DNA from 4 places in the Chromobacterium sp. CCUG 76385 genome. Region 2 is predicted to be linked to each of the others. Evidence: predicted binding sites of a transcription regulator. Region 2 holds the regulator's gene; each other region holds the start of a gene.
The links. The regulator FNR, encoded in region 2, switches genes on or off when oxygen is low (the NO sensors DNR and NnrR bind a similar motif). The targets are predictions, from matches to a motif close to TTGATNNNNATCAA.
Positions count from the first base shown of each region.

Region 1: QUG01_RS17495 (DUF3149 domain-containing protein) is a predicted target of FNR. The motif match lies at 3,287-3,300, and genes of this name have one in related genera.
Region 3: QUG01_RS12275 (universal stress protein) is a predicted target of FNR. The motif match lies at 1,909-1,922, and genes of this name have one in related genera.
Region 4: QUG01_RS08560 (FeoA family protein) is a predicted target of FNR. The motif match lies at 3,229-3,242, and genes of this name have one in related genera.

Region 1 is NZ_JAUCGU010000036.1:6,946-11,549, reverse strand. It holds gene QUG01_RS17510 (arginine deiminase) at 1-1,103, opposite strand, end outside; gene arcD (arginine-ornithine antiporter) at 1,179-2,630, opposite strand; gene QUG01_RS17500 (hypothetical protein) at 2,838-3,077, shown strand; gene QUG01_RS17495 (DUF3149 domain-containing protein) at 3,082-3,213, opposite strand; gene QUG01_RS17490 (CDP-6-deoxy-delta-3,4-glucoseen reductase) at 3,379-4,407, opposite strand; gene QUG01_RS17485 (NAD(P)H-binding protein) at 4,447-4,604, shown strand, end outside.
Region 2 is NZ_JAUCGU010000011.1:21,515-26,118, forward strand. It holds gene hemN (oxygen-independent coproporphyrinogen III oxidase) at 143-1,549, opposite strand; gene fnr (fumarate/nitrate reduction transcriptional regulator Fnr) at 1,656-2,402, shown strand; gene mnmA (tRNA 2-thiouridine(34) synthase MnmA) at 2,482-3,558, opposite strand; gene QUG01_RS09455 (hypothetical protein) at 3,555-4,151, opposite strand; gene QUG01_RS09460 (NUDIX hydrolase) at 4,172-4,604, opposite strand, start outside.
Region 3 is NZ_JAUCGU010000017.1:28,877-33,480, reverse strand. It holds gene QUG01_RS12285 (methyl-accepting chemotaxis protein) at 1-124, shown strand, start outside; gene QUG01_RS12280 (glutamine synthetase family protein) at 247-1,596, shown strand; gene QUG01_RS12275 (universal stress protein) at 2,012-2,488, shown strand; gene QUG01_RS12270 (TlyA family RNA methyltransferase) at 2,517-3,263, opposite strand; gene QUG01_RS12265 (glycine betaine uptake BCCT transporter) at 3,642-4,604, shown strand, end outside.
Region 4 is NZ_JAUCGU010000009.1:98,323-102,926, reverse strand. It holds gene QUG01_RS08575 (dihydroorotate oxidase) at 1-425, opposite strand, end outside; gene bfr (bacterioferritin) at 620-1,087, opposite strand; gene feoB (ferrous iron transport protein B) at 1,135-2,904, opposite strand; gene QUG01_RS08560 (FeoA family protein) at 2,901-3,131, opposite strand; gene dcd (dCTP deaminase) at 3,344-3,916, shown strand; gene QUG01_RS08550 (glutathione peroxidase) at 4,195-4,604, shown strand, end outside.

The DNA.
Region 1 (4,604 bases), on a different contig from region 2:
GTGTTGCGGTCGTAAGCCACCACCACGCGGCGGTCCAGCGCCACCACGTTGTTGCCGTCGTCCCACTGCTCGCGCTCGCGCTGGTAGGCGTCGCCGCCGGTCTGGATCACGCGGATTTCCTTGAGGCCCAGCGCCTGGCGCACCACTTCCACCAGTTTGACGCCTTCATGGCGCTCGAAGCGGATCTCGCCTTCGCGGTCGCCGGCATAGATGCTGGTGCAGGTGACTTCGTCGACCACATCCGGGAACACCGACAGCAAGTCGATGTCGAGGAAGCTGAACACGGTGTCCAGGTGCATCGCGGCGCGGGACTTCGGCATCTGGCAGGCGATGACGCGCTTGGCGCCGCCTTCCTTATGCAGCACGCGCTTGGCCACTTGCACCACGGCTTGCGGGCTGGTGCGCTCGCCCATGCCGATCAGCACCACGCCGTTGCCGATAGGCATCACGTCGCCGCCTTCCAGCGTGGCCGGGCCGTGATCGCTATCGCAACCGCCCCACCATACATTGACCTTGCCGGCGAACATCGGGTGGAATTGATAGATGGATTGCAGCACCAGCGTTTCCTGGCGCCGAGCCGGCCAGTACATCGGGTTCAGCGTCACCCCTTCGTAAATCCAGCAAGACGGGTCGCGCTGGAACAAGCTGTTCGGAATCGGAGGCAGCACGAAATCGGAACGATCCAGATAGCCGCCGAACAGGCCTTTCGGGTCGAACGGCAGTTCAAACTTGGCGATGCCGCCCACCATGTGATCGGCCAGTTGGGACGAGGGCATTTCGTTCAGCCAGCTGCGCAGATCATGCAGCATGCCGATACCCACGTTGTCGGCCTTGATTTTGCGGTCCAGGATCCAGTTGCGGGCGGCCTTGTCGTCCAGCACCTTGGCCAGCGCATCGTGCACTTCAACCACCTCGATGCCGCGGGCCCGCATCTGTTCGACCATGTAGGCGTGGTCCTTCTGCGCGCGCTCCACCCAGATCACGTCATCAAACAGCAGATCGTGGCAGTTGTCCGGAGTCAGGCGCTTATGGGCGAGTCCGGGACGACACACCATCACGGTTCGCAGCTTGCCACACTCGGAATGAACACCAAACTTGGTCATAACGATACTCCTTGAGTCTTGTTTGACTTCAGGGGCGGGCTATCCGCCCCCACGACTGGTTTCGAAATCTTTCGCTTACAGACCGATCTGACCGACCGCCAGCATGTAGACGGCGATCACGGCCAGGACCACCACGATGGCGGCCAGCACGGCTTCGATCAGGTTGAACGGCTTCTGGCCCTGCTCTTTCTTGGCCCACAGGTAGAACAGCAGGCCCGGCGCGTACAGCACCATGGACAGGAACAGATACTTGGGACCGGCGGCGTAGATCAGCCAGGCGCCATACACTGTGGCCAGCGCGGCGGTCCAGAATTCCTTGGCGGTGCTTTCGCCCTGGGCGTAGCCTTCGCCGCGCTTGGCCACCAACAGCGAGTAGCCGGCGCACAGCAGGTAAGGAATCAGGATCATCGAGGTGGCCAGAGACAGCAGCGCCAGGTAGCCGGCCGAACTCTTCAGGGTGATCAGCAGGAACAGCTGGATCAGGCCATTGGTCAGCCACAGCGAGGCGGCCGGGGTTTCATTGGCGTTCAGGGTGCCGAACACCTTGGGCATCACGCCGTCCTTGCCGGCGAGGTAAGGCGCTTCGGCGGCCAGCAGGGTCCAGGCCAGCAAGGCGCCGCCGACCGAAATCACCAGACCGGCGTTCATCAGGTTGGCGCCGAAGGTGCCGAAGGCCTTTTGCAGCACATAGGCGGTGGACGGGTTCTTCAGGGCGGCCAGTTCCGGCTGGGTCATCACGCCCAGCGACAGCACCGACACGGCGACCAAGAGCGCGATGGTCAGCAAGAAGCCGATCACGGTCGCCTTGCCCACATCCTTCATGCTTTCGGCGCGGCCGGAGAACATCGAAGCGCCTTCGATGCCGATGAACACCCATACCGTCACCAGCATGGTGCTCTTCACCTGATCGACGATGGTGCCGAGCTTGGCGTTGCCCCAGAAGTCCAGATTAAAGGTATCGACCTTGAAGGCGAACACGATCAGCGCGATGAACAAGGCCAGCGGCACCAGCTTGGCCACCGTGGTGACGGTGTTGATGAAGGCCGCGCCATGCACGCCGCGCAGCACCAGGAAGTGCAGACACCACAGCACGACGGAGGCGCAGATGATGGCGGTGGGCGTGTTGCCGTCGCCGAAGGCCGGAATCCAGAAGCCCAGGGCCGAGAACATCACCACAAAGTACGACACATTGCCGATCCAGGCGGAAATCCAGTAACCCCAGGCCGAGTTGAAGCCCATATAGTCACCGAAACCCTCTTTGGCATAACCGTAGACGCCGCCCGACACCTCCGGTTTGCGCGAGGCCAGCATCTGGAACACGAAGGCCAACGCCAGCATGCCGACGAAGGTGATGGCCCAGCCTATCAGGATGGCGCCGGCGCCTGCTCCGGCCGCCATGTTCTGCGGCAGCGAGAAGATGCCGCCGCCTATCATCGAGCCGACGACCAGCGCCGTCAGCGCGCCTAGCTTCAGCCTGGGCGATCCGCCCTCGGCTACGCCGGCTTGGCTTGCAGTTTCAGTAGACATTTTCATTCTCCGATCAGGGATGTAAACCGTTATTCATTATTAAATTCTTATCATCTGAAATTATGGTATACCCCGTTAATTCAGGGTCTCCAGACGAGTCGTCGGCTCGATTGACTTACATCAAGCGCTCATGATGGACAAAATGCCGACCTACTGCGGATGCGACCAAAGCTTGCAACAAGGCGTCATGCGATACGGCGGAAAATCATGAAAACAGCGGCCGGCTCAGCAACAACATTCAAGATAGAAAGTCTGAATGAAAAGAAAAGGCGGGATGGCGGACAACATGATCCAGCGCAAAAACTGCGGAAAATTTACAAATCAATCATGGACTTGAAGAATAGCAGGCGCTCTCCCGCGCGGCAGGAGAAAAAAAAGGCGGATACGGCCCACCACCGTATCCGCCAACACACACATCAAGAGGAAATGCCAAAACTACGGGAATGAATCCTTACTTGCCCGGCTTGTTGATGTTCTTGAAGATCACCCAAACCGCGCCGATCACTACCAGCGTAGCCACCACTATCGTCAACAGACTGAGGCGGCCCACATCGTCCGATACCATCAGGGTCAGCAGCTCCATCGTGTTCTCCTCGCAGGTTCCGCGCCTAAGCGCCCTTGCTAACGACATAATAACCACTTTAACGATGTTGAAATTGACCCATGTCAATCCGATGCATCCTCGCATGACAAACAAAAAGCCCCAGGTCCATGCCTGGGGCTTTTCATAAACAGATCAGCAGCTTGTCTACTTTCCGCCGCCCATATCCTTGGCCAGGAAGAAGGCGTCGGAAAAGAACTCGTCCTCCGGCAAGCCGCGCTCACGCGTGAAGGTGCCATGCGCCGCCTCCACCATCACCGGCGCGCCGCAGGCGTACACCTGGTGGCCGGACAGATCGGAGAAGTCTTCCAGCACCGCCTGGTGCACAAAGCCGGTGCGGCCCGTCCAGTTGTCTTCCGGCAAGGCTTCCGACAGCACCGGGATATATTGGATGTGCGGATGCGCGGCGGCCCAGCCTTCGGCCAATTCCGCCATGTACAAATCCGCCTTGGTGCGGGCGCCCCAATAGAAAGTCATCGGCCGGGTGATGCCGTGCTGGATGGCATGCTCGATGATGCCCTTGACCGGCGCGAAGCCGGTGCCGCTGGCGATGAAGACGATCGGCTTGTCGGACTCTTCGCGCAGGAAGAACGAGCCCATCGGCCCCTTGAAGCGCATGATCTCGCGCTCCTTCATCTCATGGAACACATACTCGGAGAACGAGCCGCCCGGCTGATGGCGGATATGCAGCTCCAGGAAAGCATCGTCGTGCGGCGCGTTGGCGATGGAGAAGCTGCGCTTCTTGCCATCCTTCATCAAAATATCAATGTATTGGCCGGCGCGGAATTGCAGCCGCTCCGACACCGGCAGCTTCAGCTTCAGCACCGCCACGTCGTGGATTTTCTCGATTTTTTCCACGCGGCACGGCAGCGTCTTGATCTGAATGTCGCCCATGCCGGTCACCTCGCGCACCTCGATGCTGACATCGCCCCGCGGCCGCGCGCAGCAGAACAAAGCCATGCCCTGGGCCTGCTCGGCCGAGGTCAAGGCCTTTTCCTGGAAACCGTCCTGGCTGACCTCGCCCTCAACCACCTTGCCTTTGCAAGCGCCGCAGGCGCCGTCGCGACAGCCGTATGGCAGGCCCACGCCCTGACGCAGGGCGGCCTCAAGAATCGTTTCGTGCGCTTCCACACCGAATGTATGCCCGCTCGGGAGCACTTTCACCTGGCAAGTCATGTCGTATCTCAATCCTGAATTCTGGCTAAAATGCACACCATGCGTACCTTGCTCATCATAGGCGCCGGCGATGTCGCTCGGCGCGCCCTCCCCCTGCTGCTGCGCCGCTGGCGGGTATTGGTCCTCTGCCGGACCGAAGAAGCCGCCGCGCGTTGGCGCGCGCTGGGCGCCCAGCCAATGCTCGGCGATCTGGACAA
Region 2 (4,604 bases):
TCGCGCGGGAGACAGTATCGGGCGGCGCTGGCCGTGGAAGAGGAGGCGACTGGATGGGGCCGGCTGCGCGCGCCTTGCCGCTTGTGTCCGGGCAAGGCGCGCAGGCATGAAATCTCGCGCCAGAGGCGCGAGGGGGGGTGGATCAGATGGTTTTGGAATAACGGGCGTGGGTTTGCCGTTCGCGCAGGTGCCGGTCAAAGATCATTGCGATATTGCGGATCAGGAAACGGCCCTTGGGCTCCACCATCAGGAAGTCGCCGTCGAAGGACAACAGGCCCTGCTGCTGGAAAACCCGGATCTGCGGCATTTCTTCGGTGAAGTATTGGGCGAAATTAATGCCGTAGATTTCCTCGATGGCCTCCACGGACAGCGAGAAGCGGCACATCAGGCCCTGGATGATGGTGCGGCGCAGCACATCGTCGTTGTCCAGCGTCAGGCCGCGCACCACCGGCAGCTTTTTCTGATCCAGCGCGGCGTAATACCCTTCCAGCGTCTTGTCGTTCTGCGTGTAACAGGCGCCGATCTTGCCGATGGATGACACGCCGAAGCCCAGCATGTCGCAGTCGGCGTGGGTGGAATAGCCCTGGAAGTTGCGTTGCAGCCGGCCCTGGCGCAAGGCGACGGCCAACTCGTCGTCCGGCTTGGCGAAATGATCCATGCCGATGAATACATAGCCGGCATCGGTCAGCATCTTCACCGCGTCCTGCAGGATGTCCAGCTTGACGCCGGCAGGCGGCAGGTCGGCCTCATGGATGCGGCGCTGCGGCATGAATACCGTCGGCAGGTGGGCGTAGTTGTACAGCGCCAGCCGGTCCGGGTCGAGCGCCAGCGCGGTTTCCAGCGTGCGCAGCATCGATTCGCGCGTCTGCAGCGGCAGGCCGTAGATCAGGTCCAGGCTGACCGACTGGATGCCGGCCGAGCGTCCGGCTTCGATCACGGCGCGGGTTTCCTCTTCGCTTTGAACGCGGTTGACCGCCTTCTGCACCGCCGGCTCGAAGTCCTGCACGCCGACGCTGATGCGATTGAAGCCATATTTCGCCAGTTTTTGCATCGTTTCGCGCGAAACCTTGCGCGGATCTATCTCTATGGAATATTCTCCATCTGGCATGAATTCAAAATGGGTGGAGAGCATGCCCATCAATCGTTCAAGCTGGGCATCGGACAGGAAAGTGGGCGTGCCGCCGCCAAAGTGCAGCTGGATGACTTTTTCGCGGCAGCCAAGCTGCTCGGCCACCAGGCGGATTTCCTTTTCCAGATAGTCCAGATAGATGTCGGCCTTGCTCTTGTCCTTGGTGATGATCTTGTTGCAAGCGCAGTAGAAACAGACCGTGTTGCAAAACGGTATGTGCACGTAAAGCGATAAAGGCTTGCGGTTGGCGCCGATGCGGCGCTGCTTCAAGCGGAGCAGATAGTCGCTTTCGGAAAAATTGGATGTAAAGCGATCCGCGGTCGGGTACGATGTGTACCGCGGCCCTGAGCCATCCAGTCGTTCGATCAGCTCGCGATCAAACTCAAAATGAGCGGGAGAATAAGGATGGGTGGTTTTCATGTCGTTTTCTGATGGAAAAACTTCTGGTGTACTGGTAAATTTGCGGAAAACCCGTGAACTCAGTATTGATAAGGGTCAACCTTTACCGGCTTGCAGCCCATACAGCATGTCAGAACACAACCACATACCCCTGCATAGTTTGAAAGTCTCTTGCTCCAGCTGTAGTTTGCGCGAGCTGTGTCTCCCGGTTGGCCTCAATCGCGAGGAGATGAGCCAGCTCGATACGGTGATTCGGCAGAGCCGCCGTCTGAAGCGAGGCGAGTACCTGTTCCATAGCGGCGAGTCTTTCAAGTCGCTGTTCGCCGTGCGCACCGGCTTCTTCAAAACCTGCGTCGCCAGCCAGGACGGCCGCGAACAAGTCACCGGTTTCCAGATGTCCGGCGAACTGATGGGCTTGGACGGCATTTCCACCGGCAACCACAGCTGCGACGCCATCGCGCTGGAGGACAGCGAGGTGTGCGAGCTGCCGTTTGGCCGCATGGAGACGCTGAGCCGCGACATCCCCAGCCTGCAGCATCATTTCTACCGGCTGATGAGCCGCGAAATCGTGCGCGACCAGAACGTCATGCTGCTGCTTGGCAACATGAAGGCGGAGGAGCGCATTGCCGCCTTCCTGCTGAATCTGTCGCAGCGCCTGTCTACCCGCGGCTTCGCCGCCAACGACTTCATCCTGCGCATGAGCCGCGAGGAGATCGGCAGCTTCCTCGGCCTGAAGCTGGAGACCGTCAGCCGCACGCTGTCCAAGTTCCAGCAGCAGGGCTGGATCGCCGTCGATCACAAGCATATCCAGCTGGTGAAAGTGGACGATCTGAAGAACCTGATCTCCGGCTGTTCTCACGCCAACGGGCACTGATTCCGGCTTGATGGAAAAGCGAAAGGCAGGTCATTGACCTGCCTTTTTCATGCCCGTGGATGATGGCCGCCGCCAGGGCTTACCGGATGATGCCGCCGCCCAGGCAGATGTCGCCGTGGTACAGCACAGCCGATTGGCCTGGGGTGACGGCCCATTGCTTCTCCTGGAAACGCAGGCTGGCCTGGCCGTCCACGATGGGCGACAGCGAGCAGGCGGCATCGGCCATGCGATAGCGGTTCTTGGCGCTGTAGTCGCCTGGCGCCGGCGCGTCCGGCAGCGTCCAGCTCAGATCGGCCATGGACAGCGTCGGCTTCAGCAGCAGCGGGTGGTCGTGGCCTTGCACCACGATCAGCTTGTTGTCCGGGATGTCCTTGCCGGCGACGAACCACGGCTCGCCGTTGCCGTCCTTGCTGCCGCCAATCGTCAAACCCTTGCGCTGGCCCAGCGTGTAGTACATCAGGCCGATGTGCTCGCCCACGACTTTGCCGTCCGGCGTCACCATCTGGCCGGGGGAGGTGGGCAGATAGCGCTGCAGGAACTCGCGGAACGGCCGCTCGCCTATGAAGCAGATGCCGGTGGAGTCCTTCTTGGCAGCGGTGGGCAGGCCGGCTTGCTCGGCCAGCTGGCGCACTTCGGTCTTCTTGATGTCGCCCAGCGGGAAGATGGCTTTTGCCAGCTGATGCTGCTGCAAGCGGTACAGGAAGTAGCTTTGGTCCTTGGTGTGGTCCACCGCCTTCATCAGGTAATGGACGCCGTCCTGTTCCATCTTGCGCGCGTAGTGGCCGGTGGCGATGCAGTCGGCGCCGAGTTCCATCGCGTAGTCGAGGAAGGCCTTGAACTTGATCTCGGCATTGCACAGCACGTCCGGATTCGGCGTGCGGCCGGCCGAGTATTCCTTGAGGAAGTACGAGAACACGCGGTCCTTGTATTCCTTGGCGAAGTTGACGATTTCCATGTCGATGCCGACGATGTCGGCCACGCTCATCGCGTCCAGCGCGTCCTGCTTGATGGAGCAGTATTCGTCGTCGTTGTCGTCTTCCCAGTTTTGCATGAACACGCCGATCACTTCATGGCCCTGCTGCTTCAAGAGCCAGGCCGTTACCGACGAATCCACGCCGCCGGACATGCCGACGACGATGCGTTTCTTACCCGTCACGGGGTGCTTCCTTCCTTGCTGTTGCTTGCCTGTTTGACAGGCTCGGGTACGGCCGGTGGCTCGTAACCCGTCATCCAAACTGAAAGGGGAACCACCACGGGCGGTTCCCCGAAATCCTTGAACCAAGTGTCCACCGCCCAGTCCTGATTGGCGGTGTTGTCGTGCAGCACGCCGGTGTAGTGCAAGTCCAGGATATGCGGCGCGCGCCATTCAGGTGGCGCCGCATGGTGGAATTTCAACCAGCCCTGGCTATCCAGGTAGCGCAGAAAGGTGGTGACGTTGCTGCTGTGGTCCACGCAATCCATCCGGCCTTCGGCCGGGCCGTCATGGAAATTGCCGCCCTTGTCCTGCCAGATCGGCATATCGCGCGCGGCGATGAAGTACAGGGTCTGAACCGCGTCTGCTGCCGCCTCGCGCTCGTTTTGCGCCGTATCGGCTTGGGATAGCCGCGCCGCCAGCCAATCACGCTCCTCTGCGGATAGTTCGAAGGAGGCATGCCTGGAACATCGGTAATGATAACAGATGTTTAGCGCATCGGCGAAGGCCTGGGGCAGGGCGAAAAAGAGCAATAAGGCCAGCAGGGCTTTGATCATAGGCGGTATCCGGTGGGGGCTCAGCGCAGGTCGCGTATCAATTCCAGCGGATGCAGTATGCCATTAAGATAGTCGTCGATGCATTGCATCACCACCGGGCTGCGCAGCCGCTGGGACTGGGCGGCGATCTCCTCGCGCGTCAGCCAGTGCACGGCGACGATGCCCTCATCCAGTGCCACGGCGCTTTCGGGTGCGGCGGCGTCGCCGGCGAAGGCGAAACGCAGATAGGTGATGTCGCTGCCGGCGCGGTCCGCCAGGTAAACGCCGACCAAGCCGCGCGGGGTGAAATGCCAGCCGCTTTCCTCGCGCGTTTCGCGGATGGCCGCCTGCAGAAGGGTTTCGCCGCGCTCCAGATGACCGGCCGGCTGATTGAGGCGCAGCCCGTCCGCTGTTTCCTCCTCGATCATCAAAAAACGCCCATCGCGCTCAATGACGGCGGCGACTGTTGTATTT
Region 3 (4,604 bases), on a different contig from region 2:
CGAGCAGGTGGCCGGCGTGGTGGAGGAAACGCAGAACTCGGTCAGCCACGCGGTGGAGGCGGTGCGCGCCATCGATCAGCAGGCCGCCAACCTGCAGCAAACCGTCGGCCGTTTCCGCCTGTAGGCAGCAAGACACTTGCCGCCGCCGTTGCGGCTGGCATAATGGTTGCGGGCAAACGCTCCATGACAGCAAGAAGAAAAACTGAGGACAGACAGGAACCCCAGCACGCTTCAGTGGAGAAAAGTATGTCTGATGCCCGCATGCCGGCAGGCCTCATCGAATGGCTGCAACAGAGCAAGGCGAGAGATGTCGAACTCGCCTTCGCCGACGTACACGGTTTCCCCCGTGGCAAGACGCTGCCCGCTCCCGCCTTCATCAAAGGGCAGCAGCTGCGCATCGCCCGCGCGGTACCGCTGCAAAGCTGTGTCGGCGAATTCCCCGACTACAGCTTCTATGGCGAACACGATCCGGACGTCACCCTGCTGCCGGATTACGATACCCTGCGTCTGGTCCCCTGGGCCAAGACGCCGCGCGCGCTGGTGATCTGCGATTGCGTCGACCACGACGGCAGCCTGTCGCCGCTGGCGCCGCGCTCCGTGCTGAAACAGCTGCTGGCGCGCTACGCCGCCCGCGGCTGGACGCCCATCGTCGCCCCGGAGCTGGAGTTTTACCTGTTCGCCGCCCATGGCGATCCGGCCCAGCCGTTCCAGCCGCCGGCGCTGCCCTGCGGCCGCCGCGAAACCGGCTTCGACGCCTTCGGCTTCTCCGCCCTGGGAGAACTGGAAGCGTTCTTCGACGACCTCTACCGCGCCTGCGAGGTATTGGGCATCGCCACCGATACCTGCGTCCACGAGATGGGCCCCAGCCAGTTCGAGATCAATCTGAAGCACGGCGACGCGCTGCAGCTGGCCGACCACACCTTCCTGTTCAAGACCGCGCTGAAGGAAACCGCCCATCGCCACGGCCTGAGCGCGGTATGCATGGCCAAGCCGCTGTCCGGCCAGCCCGGCAGCTCCATGCACCTGCACCAGAGCGTGGTGGACCGCCGCGGCGCCAATGTATTCAGCCAGGCCGACGGCTCGGCCAGCCCGGCCTTCTTCGGCTTCATCGCCGGCCTGCAGCGCTTCCTGCCGCAACTGATGCCGCTGTTCTGCCCCAACCCCAACTCCTACCGCCGCTTCGTCAAGGGCATGGCGGCGCCGGTCAATCTGAGCTGGGGCCTGGACAACCGCTCGGTCGGCCTGAGGGTGCCGGTATCGGGGCCGGAGGCGCGCCGGGTGGAGAACCGCCTGCCCGGCTGCGACGCCAACCCCTATCTGGCGCTGGCCGCCAGCCTGGGCGCCGGCCTGGCCGGCATCGAACAAGGCCTGACGCCGGACGAAGCGGCGCATGGCAATGTGTTCAAGCAGCAGGCCGCCAGCCTGCCGTCCACGCTGGACGCAGCCTGCGCCGCCATGGCGGCCGGCGATGCGGCCGAAGCCCTGTTCGGCGCCGATTTTTGCCGCGCCTATCTGGCGGTGAAGGAGGTGGAGCTGAACGACTACCACCGCCAGATCACCAGTTGGGAGCGGCAGTACTTGGGGTTCTTGGTCTGACCGACTCCGCCAGCCGCCGATGAGATCGACGGAGTCCGCTGCGCGGACGATGATTTTCAAGGCGGTTCCGCCCGCCGGACGTGTCAGGGGGCTGTCTCGCCAGCCCCCTGACCACCCCAGGCGACCCCGACGGCCCGAGAAACCCCGACGAAACAGTCTTGCGCCAGGCGCCGCCGATCAAAAAGCGGCGGCTTAACTTCCCCTGTCGCAAAACTGTTTCGCCGGGGTTTCTCGGGCCGAAGGGGGAGGGGCGCGCGTCGACAGCGCGGCTTATCCACAGGCATCCCTCGCCATCCAGGGGTTTTCGTTTCATTGCTTTGGATCAACACCCGCGCTCGCCCCGCAAGACAAGGCCCGCCATGCCGCGGTATGCTGAAGTCATCCCACCAAGCAGATGTATGCCAAGGAGCCGCCGATGTACAGCCACATCATCGCCGCGATAGACGGCAGCAATAATTCCGACAAGGCCTTGAACGAGGCCATCCGCCTGGCGAAATTCGCCGATTCCCGCCTGACCCTGATCCATATCGCCAGCCTGCGCGACCTGGCCGTGGACAGCCTGGGCGTCTACGCCGGCGACCCGGGCTACGACCTGGTGCTGAAGCAGGGCGAGGAAGCGCTGGCGCGCGCGCAGCAGATCGCCCGCAACGCCGGCCTGACCAATGTGGTCAGCCATATGGAAAAAAGCTGGGAAGGCGGCCATGACCTGGCCGACCTGTTGCTGGGCTATGCCCGCTCGCAGCAAGCCAGCCTGATCGTATTGGGCACGCACGGCCGCAGCGGCCTGGCCCATCTGTTCCTGGGCAGCTTCGCCGAAGACGTGCTGCGCCGCAGCCACTTGCCGCTCTTGGTGGTGCGCAGCCAGGACGACGACGACATCAGCGTCGATTAAGCCCGCCTTGCGCGGGCCGTTTCTGGTTTCAGCGGCGGACGGCGTGGACGAAGAACTCGTGATTGCCGTCGCCGCCCTTGATCGGGCTGTCGAACCAGGCCAGCACCTGCATGTTCTGCTCGGCCAACACCCGGTTAATCTTGTCCTGCACCAGCGGGTAAAGGCTCTCGTCGCGGACGATGCCGCCCTTGGACAAGCCCTCGCGTCCCACCTCGAACTGCGGCTTGACCAGGTTGAGCAAGCGGCCGCCCGGCTTCAGCAGCGGCAAGGCCGAGGGCAGCGCCAGGCTCAGCGAGATGAAGGACACGTCGCACACCATCAGGTCGAAGCCGTCGCCGTCGTTGGCTGCCAACAGCGCCGCGTGATCCAGCGCGCGGGCGTTGACGCCCTCGAAGTAGCGCACCCTGGCGTCCTCTCGCAGCCTGGCGTGCAATTGCTCGTGCCCCACATCCACCCCTACCACCCGGCGCGCGCCGGACTGCAGCAGGCAGTCGGTAAAGCCGCCAGTGGACTGGCCCACATCCAGCGCGCTCCAGCCGGCCACGGCGAGGCCGGCCGCCGCCAAGGCGCCCTGCATCTTCAGGCCGCCGCGCGAGACGAAACGGTCGGCCTCGTCGGCCACGATGTCGAATGCCTCATTCGCCGGGAATTTCTGACTGGGCTTGCCGACTACCTGTCCCCGGCAGCTGACGCGGCCGGCGGCAATCAGGTTCTGCGCCGCCGTGCGCGACGCGGCAAGTCCTTGTTCCACCAGCAAAACATCCACTCGAATCATGTCCACTCCCGGCCAGGGCCGTCCCATAAACGCGACAGGTTGGCGAAGCCGGCGCGGGCTGTCAAGCCGCTCCGCGCCGCGCCGCGCCGCGCCGCCCGGCAGGCGGAATCGCGCCCGCCAGGTTTACAATAAAATGCTAATGGTGCTAGTCTAAAAATCAACAAGCTGATTTTATTCATGAATTCCGCACGATAGCCATCCAGCCGCGATCCAGCTTGCCGCCATAAACAGCAAGCTTATGAATCCGTGCTGACGCTATCCATCCCGCGCCCGCCAAGCGGGCGTCCATGGCGCTCCCCATGAGCCGCCCGTCTTTCCATTTCCAGCGGCGCGCGCCTCGCGCGAGGCCGTGCCGCGCCGCCACGCATAGGAGTATTGATGGTCTTACGCCTGTCGCTATTGCTAACCGTATTATTCGCGCTGTGGGGCGTCGTCGCCCCGGAGCACATGACCCATACCGCCTCGCAGTGGTTGAGCTTCACCATTTCCCGCTTCGGCTGGTTCTACCTGATGTCGGTGTTCGGCTTCCTGGTGTTCGCGCTGTACCTGGCCTTCGGCCGCTTCGGCCACATCCGCCTGGGCAAGGAGGACGACGAACCGGAATTTTCGCGCATGAGCTGGTTCTCCATGTTGTTTTCCGCCGGCATGGGCATCGGCCTGGTGTTCTGGGGCGTGGCCGAGCCGCTGTCCCACTTCGCCACGCCGGCCAGCGCGTCCACCGCGCCGGAATCGGCCGAAGCCGCGCGCCTGGCGATGCGCCATGTGTTCTTCCACTGGGGCCTGCATCCATGGGCGGTATACAGCCTGACCGCGCTGGCCCTGGCCTACTTCAAGTTCAACCGCGGCCAGAGGGGGCTGATCAGCGCGGCCTTCCGTCCGCTGCTGGGCAAGCGGGTCGATGGCCCCATCGGCACCGCCATCGATGTGCTGGCGGTGCTGGCCACCGTGTTCGGCGTGGCCACCACGCTGGGCTTCGGCGCGCTGCAGATCGAAAGCGGCATGCAGATGCTGTTCGGCATCGCGCCTTCGGACTGGCTGACCGTGGCCATCGTGGTCATCGCCACCGCGCTGTTCCTGCTGTCGTCGCTGACCGGCCTGTCGCGCGGCATCAAGTGGCTGTCCAATCTGAACATCGTGCTGGCCATCCTGCTGTTCCTGGCTGTGGTGCTGCTCGGCCCCACCGGCTTCATCTTCGATACCTTCACCACCACGCTGGGCGATTATCTGGGCAATCTGACCAGCAGCAGCCTGCGCATGTCGCCGTTCAGCCAGGGCACCTGGATGGCCAACTGGACGCTGTTCTACTGGGCATGGTGGGTCACCTGGGCGCCGTTCGTCGGC
Region 4 (4,604 bases), on a different contig from region 2:
GGCTTGCCCGGCACATTGGGGCAGGACAGATTGATCTCCGGAGTCGCCGGCAGGCCGGCTGCGGCCAGCGTGCGCAGCATGCTCAGATTGTCATCCAGCGTCATGCCGGACAGGGAAAGAAACAAGGGTTTGCCGCAGCCGTAATCGTAGCGGCGCGCGTAGTCCAGATAATAGGCGAATCCGCGATTCGGCAGCCCCATGGAGTTGATGCTGCCCAAGGCCGTGCGATGGTAGCGCGGCTCGGGATTGCCCTCGCGCGCGCGCAAGGTGGCGCTCTTGCTGATCACCGCCGCGGCGGCGGAGGCGCGCACCGCTTCCAACTCGTCTTCCTCGCGGCACCACACGCCGGAGGCGTTGTACAGGCAGCCAGGCATGGTCTGGCCGAGCCAGGTGACGGACAAGTCGATGGAGGAATGGTCAGGCATGGCGGGCTCCGGTTTGGATTGAAACCGTCGCAGTATCAAGGAAATAGCTTCGCGCCGCGCTGAGCGGTGTCAAGGTTGCGGCGGATGGCATCCTTGCCGATGCCTCGGTTCACGTCCTGGCAGAAACGACGCCGCCAAAGACAATGCCCGGCTCATGGCCGGGCATTGGGCGCGCTTCCGCACAAGAAAACGGCTTACATCTGCGCCTGCTGGTAGTTTTCCACGCCCATCAGCTCGATCAGCTTCAACTGCTGCTCCAACCAGTGCGCGTGATCGTTTTCGGTTTCTTCCAGCAGCACCATCAGCGCGTCGCGCGTCACGTAGTCGCGCACGCTCTCACAGTGGGCGATCACTTGCTTCAGCAGCGCGCCGACGCGGTACTCCACCTCCAAGTCCGCCTGCAGCATGGCCGGCACGTCCTCGCCCACCTTGATCGGTACCCGGCGCGCCACATTGGGCTTGCCCTGCAGGAACAGGGTGCGGGCAATCAGCGTACGGGCGTGCTCCAACTCATCCTCGCGCTCATGATCAATCCGCTCGAACAGCTTGTCCAGCCCCATGTCCTTGTACATCTCGGCATGGATGAAATACTGGTCGGCGGCGGACAGCTCCTCGGCCAAGAGGTCGTTGAGCAGCGCCAGGGTTTGGGGATCGCCTTGCATGATCGTTTCCTGTTGTTCTTGGTGATTCAAGCCGTCATTCTAGGCGCTCAGCGCATCAGATGCACGCCCTGATAGAAAGCGAAGGACAGCGTCCAGGCCAACAGCACCGACCAGGCGACCGACATCGCGGTGAAACGCCAATCCTTGGACTCGCGGTGCATCGCCGCCACCGTGGACAGGCAAGGCACATACACCAGCGTGAAGATCAGGAAGCTCATCGCCGACACCCAGTCCAGATGCTGCACCAGCACCCCGCCCAAGCCGGCCTCGGACACACCGTAAATCACCGCCAGGCTGCCCAGCAGAATCTCCTTGGCGATGAAGCCGAACAGCAGCGCCACCGCCAGCTCCGCGCGGATGCCTATCGGGTCCAGCACCGGCGACATCGTCTCGCCCAGCGCGTAGGCCAGAGTCTTGTCGTGGCCGGCCGGGATGTGGGTCAGCAGCCAGACCATGACCACGCCGGCCAGGATGAAGGTGGACGCCAGGCGCAGAAAGGCGTTCACCTCGCTCACCGCGCGCGTCAGCATGTGGCGCGCGCCCGGCAGCCGGTACGGCGGCACTTCCAGCAGGAAGGCCTCGTCGCCGCGGTAGCGGCGCTTGAACACCCAGGCGGTGATGATGGCGGCGACGAAAGTCATCAGATACAGGCCGGACACCACCCATGGCGCCTGCGTCTTGCTGAACAAAATGCCGGCGAAGAACACCACCACCTGCAAGCGCGCCGAACACAGCGAAAACGGGATCACCAGCATGGTCAGCAACCGCTGCTTGCGCTCGCGCATCACCCGCGTGCCGAGGATGGCCGGCACATTGCAGCCGAAGCCCATCAATTGCATCACGAAGCCGCGGCCGTCCAGTCCCAGCCTAGCCATCATCGCGTCGGTGAGGAAGGCCGCGCGGGCCAGGTAGCCGCTGTCCTCCACCATCGCCATCAGCACGAAGAAGACGAACAGAATCGGCGCGAAAGTCAGCACCGTCGCCACGCCCTGCCACACTCCGTCCAGCACCAGGCTCTGCAGGATGGCCGGCAGCGAGGCGACAGCCGGCGCCAGCGCCTGGTCCTTGACCCAGTCCAGCGCGCCGCCCACGGCATCCTGCAATGGGGTGCCGATCTGGTAGGTCAGATTGAACAGCAAGGCCATGAAGGCGAAGAACAAGGGCAGGCCCAGCCACGGGTGCAGCAGCCAGCGGTCCACTTTCTCGGTCAGCAGCACCGGCAGCACCGGCGGCAAGCGCCAGCAGCCTTCCAGCTTGCGGCGGGCCATGTCGATGGCGCGCTGCGCCTCCGGCACCTTATCCAGCTGCGCGCGCACCGCGGGGCCATCCTGCGCGGCCAGCTGGTTCAAGGCGGCGTTGAGTTTGGGCCAGCCTTCCATACGCTTGGCCGACACCAGCGCCACCGGCGCCTGCAGGCGCTCGGCCAACGCGTCGGCATCCACCGTCACGCCCAGCAGCTTGGCCTCGTCCGCCATATTCAACACCACCAAGCAGGGCAGTCCGCTGGCCAATACTTGCAAGGCCAGCGGCAGCTGGCGGTCCAGCTGGCTGGCGTTCAGCACCAGCACCGCGCCGTCAAACGGCGTGGACAGCAGCACGTCGCGCACCACCGCCTCGTCGTCGGTATAGCCGGTCAGATCGTTGACGCCGGGCAGGTCGATCAGCTCCACCATCTTGCCGCCCAAGAGCAGACGCGAACTGATCAGCTCCACGGTCAGGCCGGGCCAGTTGCCCACGCGCTGCGACATGCCTGTCAAGCGGTTGAATAAGGTGGACTTGCCGGTATTGGGCAGGCCGATCAGGGCAAACCGCTTCATGCCGCCGCCCTCACTTCGATATGGCGCGCCAGGCTGCGGCGCAACAGGAAGCGGGTGGCGCCCACTTCCAGCAGCAAGGGGCCGCCCCAGGGCGCGGCCTTGCGCAAGTGGAAACGGCAGCCCGGCACCAGGCCGAAAGCCGCCACGCGGCGGAAGGCTTCTTCAGCCAGATTCAGCCGCTCGACGATGCCGTGGGCGCCGGCGGGAAAGATGTCCAGGGACGACATGATGGTTCTTGTCCTGATAATAACGGGAATAATTTGCATTAGTATATCGAATCACCTCCTCGTCTCTTGCGACAATTTGCCGCAATCGCGGGCCGGCTTGATCAAGGTCAAGCGCGCCAGCCCACGCTCTCCGCGGTCAATTCCATACCGCGCGGCGCGCTAAACGGTTAAAATCGCAGCCATTGCGTTAAACGACATATGGGCCAACGACTATGAGCATCAAATCGGACAAGTGGATTCGCCGGATGGCGGCGGAACAAGGCATGATCGAGCCGTTCCAGCCCAATCAGGTGAAGATGGACGAAGACGGCCAGAAGCTGATCTCCTTCGGCACGTCCAGCTACGGCTACGATATCCGCTGCGCCGACGAGTTCAAGGTGTTCACCAACATCAACAGCACCATCGTCGATCCGAAAAACTTCGACCCCAACTCCTTCGTGGAAGTCTCCGGCAAGGGCTACTGCATCATCCCGCCGAACAGCTTCGCGCTGGCGCGCACCGTGGAATACTTCCGCATCCCGCGCAATGTGCTGACCGTCTGCCTGGGCAAATCGACTTATGCCCGCTGCGGCATCATCGTCAACGTCACCCCGTTCGAACCGGAATGGGAAGGCTACGTCACGCTGGAGTTCTCCAACACCACCCCGCTGCCGGCCAAGATCTACGCCAACGAGGGCGTGGCACAGGTGCTGTTCTTCGAATCCGATGAAATCTGCGACGTGTCGTACAAGGACCGCGCCGGCAAATACCAGGGCCAGGTGGGCGTTACCCTGCCCCGCCCCTGACCATACTTTCGTACGATTGTCCAAACAGGATGGCCCCGGCCATCCTGTCGCATTTGCGGCGGCCGCAAAAAAACCCTCTCGCAATTTCCGCCAACTGTTCTAGGCTAAACAAAGGGTTAGCTGACATCCCGGTTGTGCCGACCCTTTGCACAGCAAGCTGTTTCTTCTTGGGGCGTCGCGGTTCCCCCTTGCCGCTACGCCCCCTTTTTATGCTCCGCCCCTTGCCAGGCCCTAAGTCCGCACGCATGCTTGCCTGCTCACGCAAACAAAGGGACCTGATGGACATCTACGACTTCTCCTTCCGTCGCCTGAACGGCGCCGAACAATCGCTGACCGACTACCGCGGCCGCGTGCTGCTGCTGGTCAACACCGCTAGCCGCTGCGGCTTCACCTCGCAATATGCCGGGCTGCAGCAGCTGCACGCCGACTACGCCGACCGGGGGCTGACGGTGATAGGCTTCCCCTGCAATCAGTTCGGCGCGCAGGAGCCGGGGACGGCTGACGAGATCGGCGACTTTTGCCAGAAGAATTACGGCGTGGACTTCGTGATGGCCGACAAGATCCAGGTCAACGGCAACGACGCCCATCCGCTGTGGCGCTATCTGAAGCATCAGCAGCCGGGCCTGCTGGGCATGGAAATGATCAAGTGGAACTTCACCAAGTTTCTGGTGAACCGCGAAGGACGCGT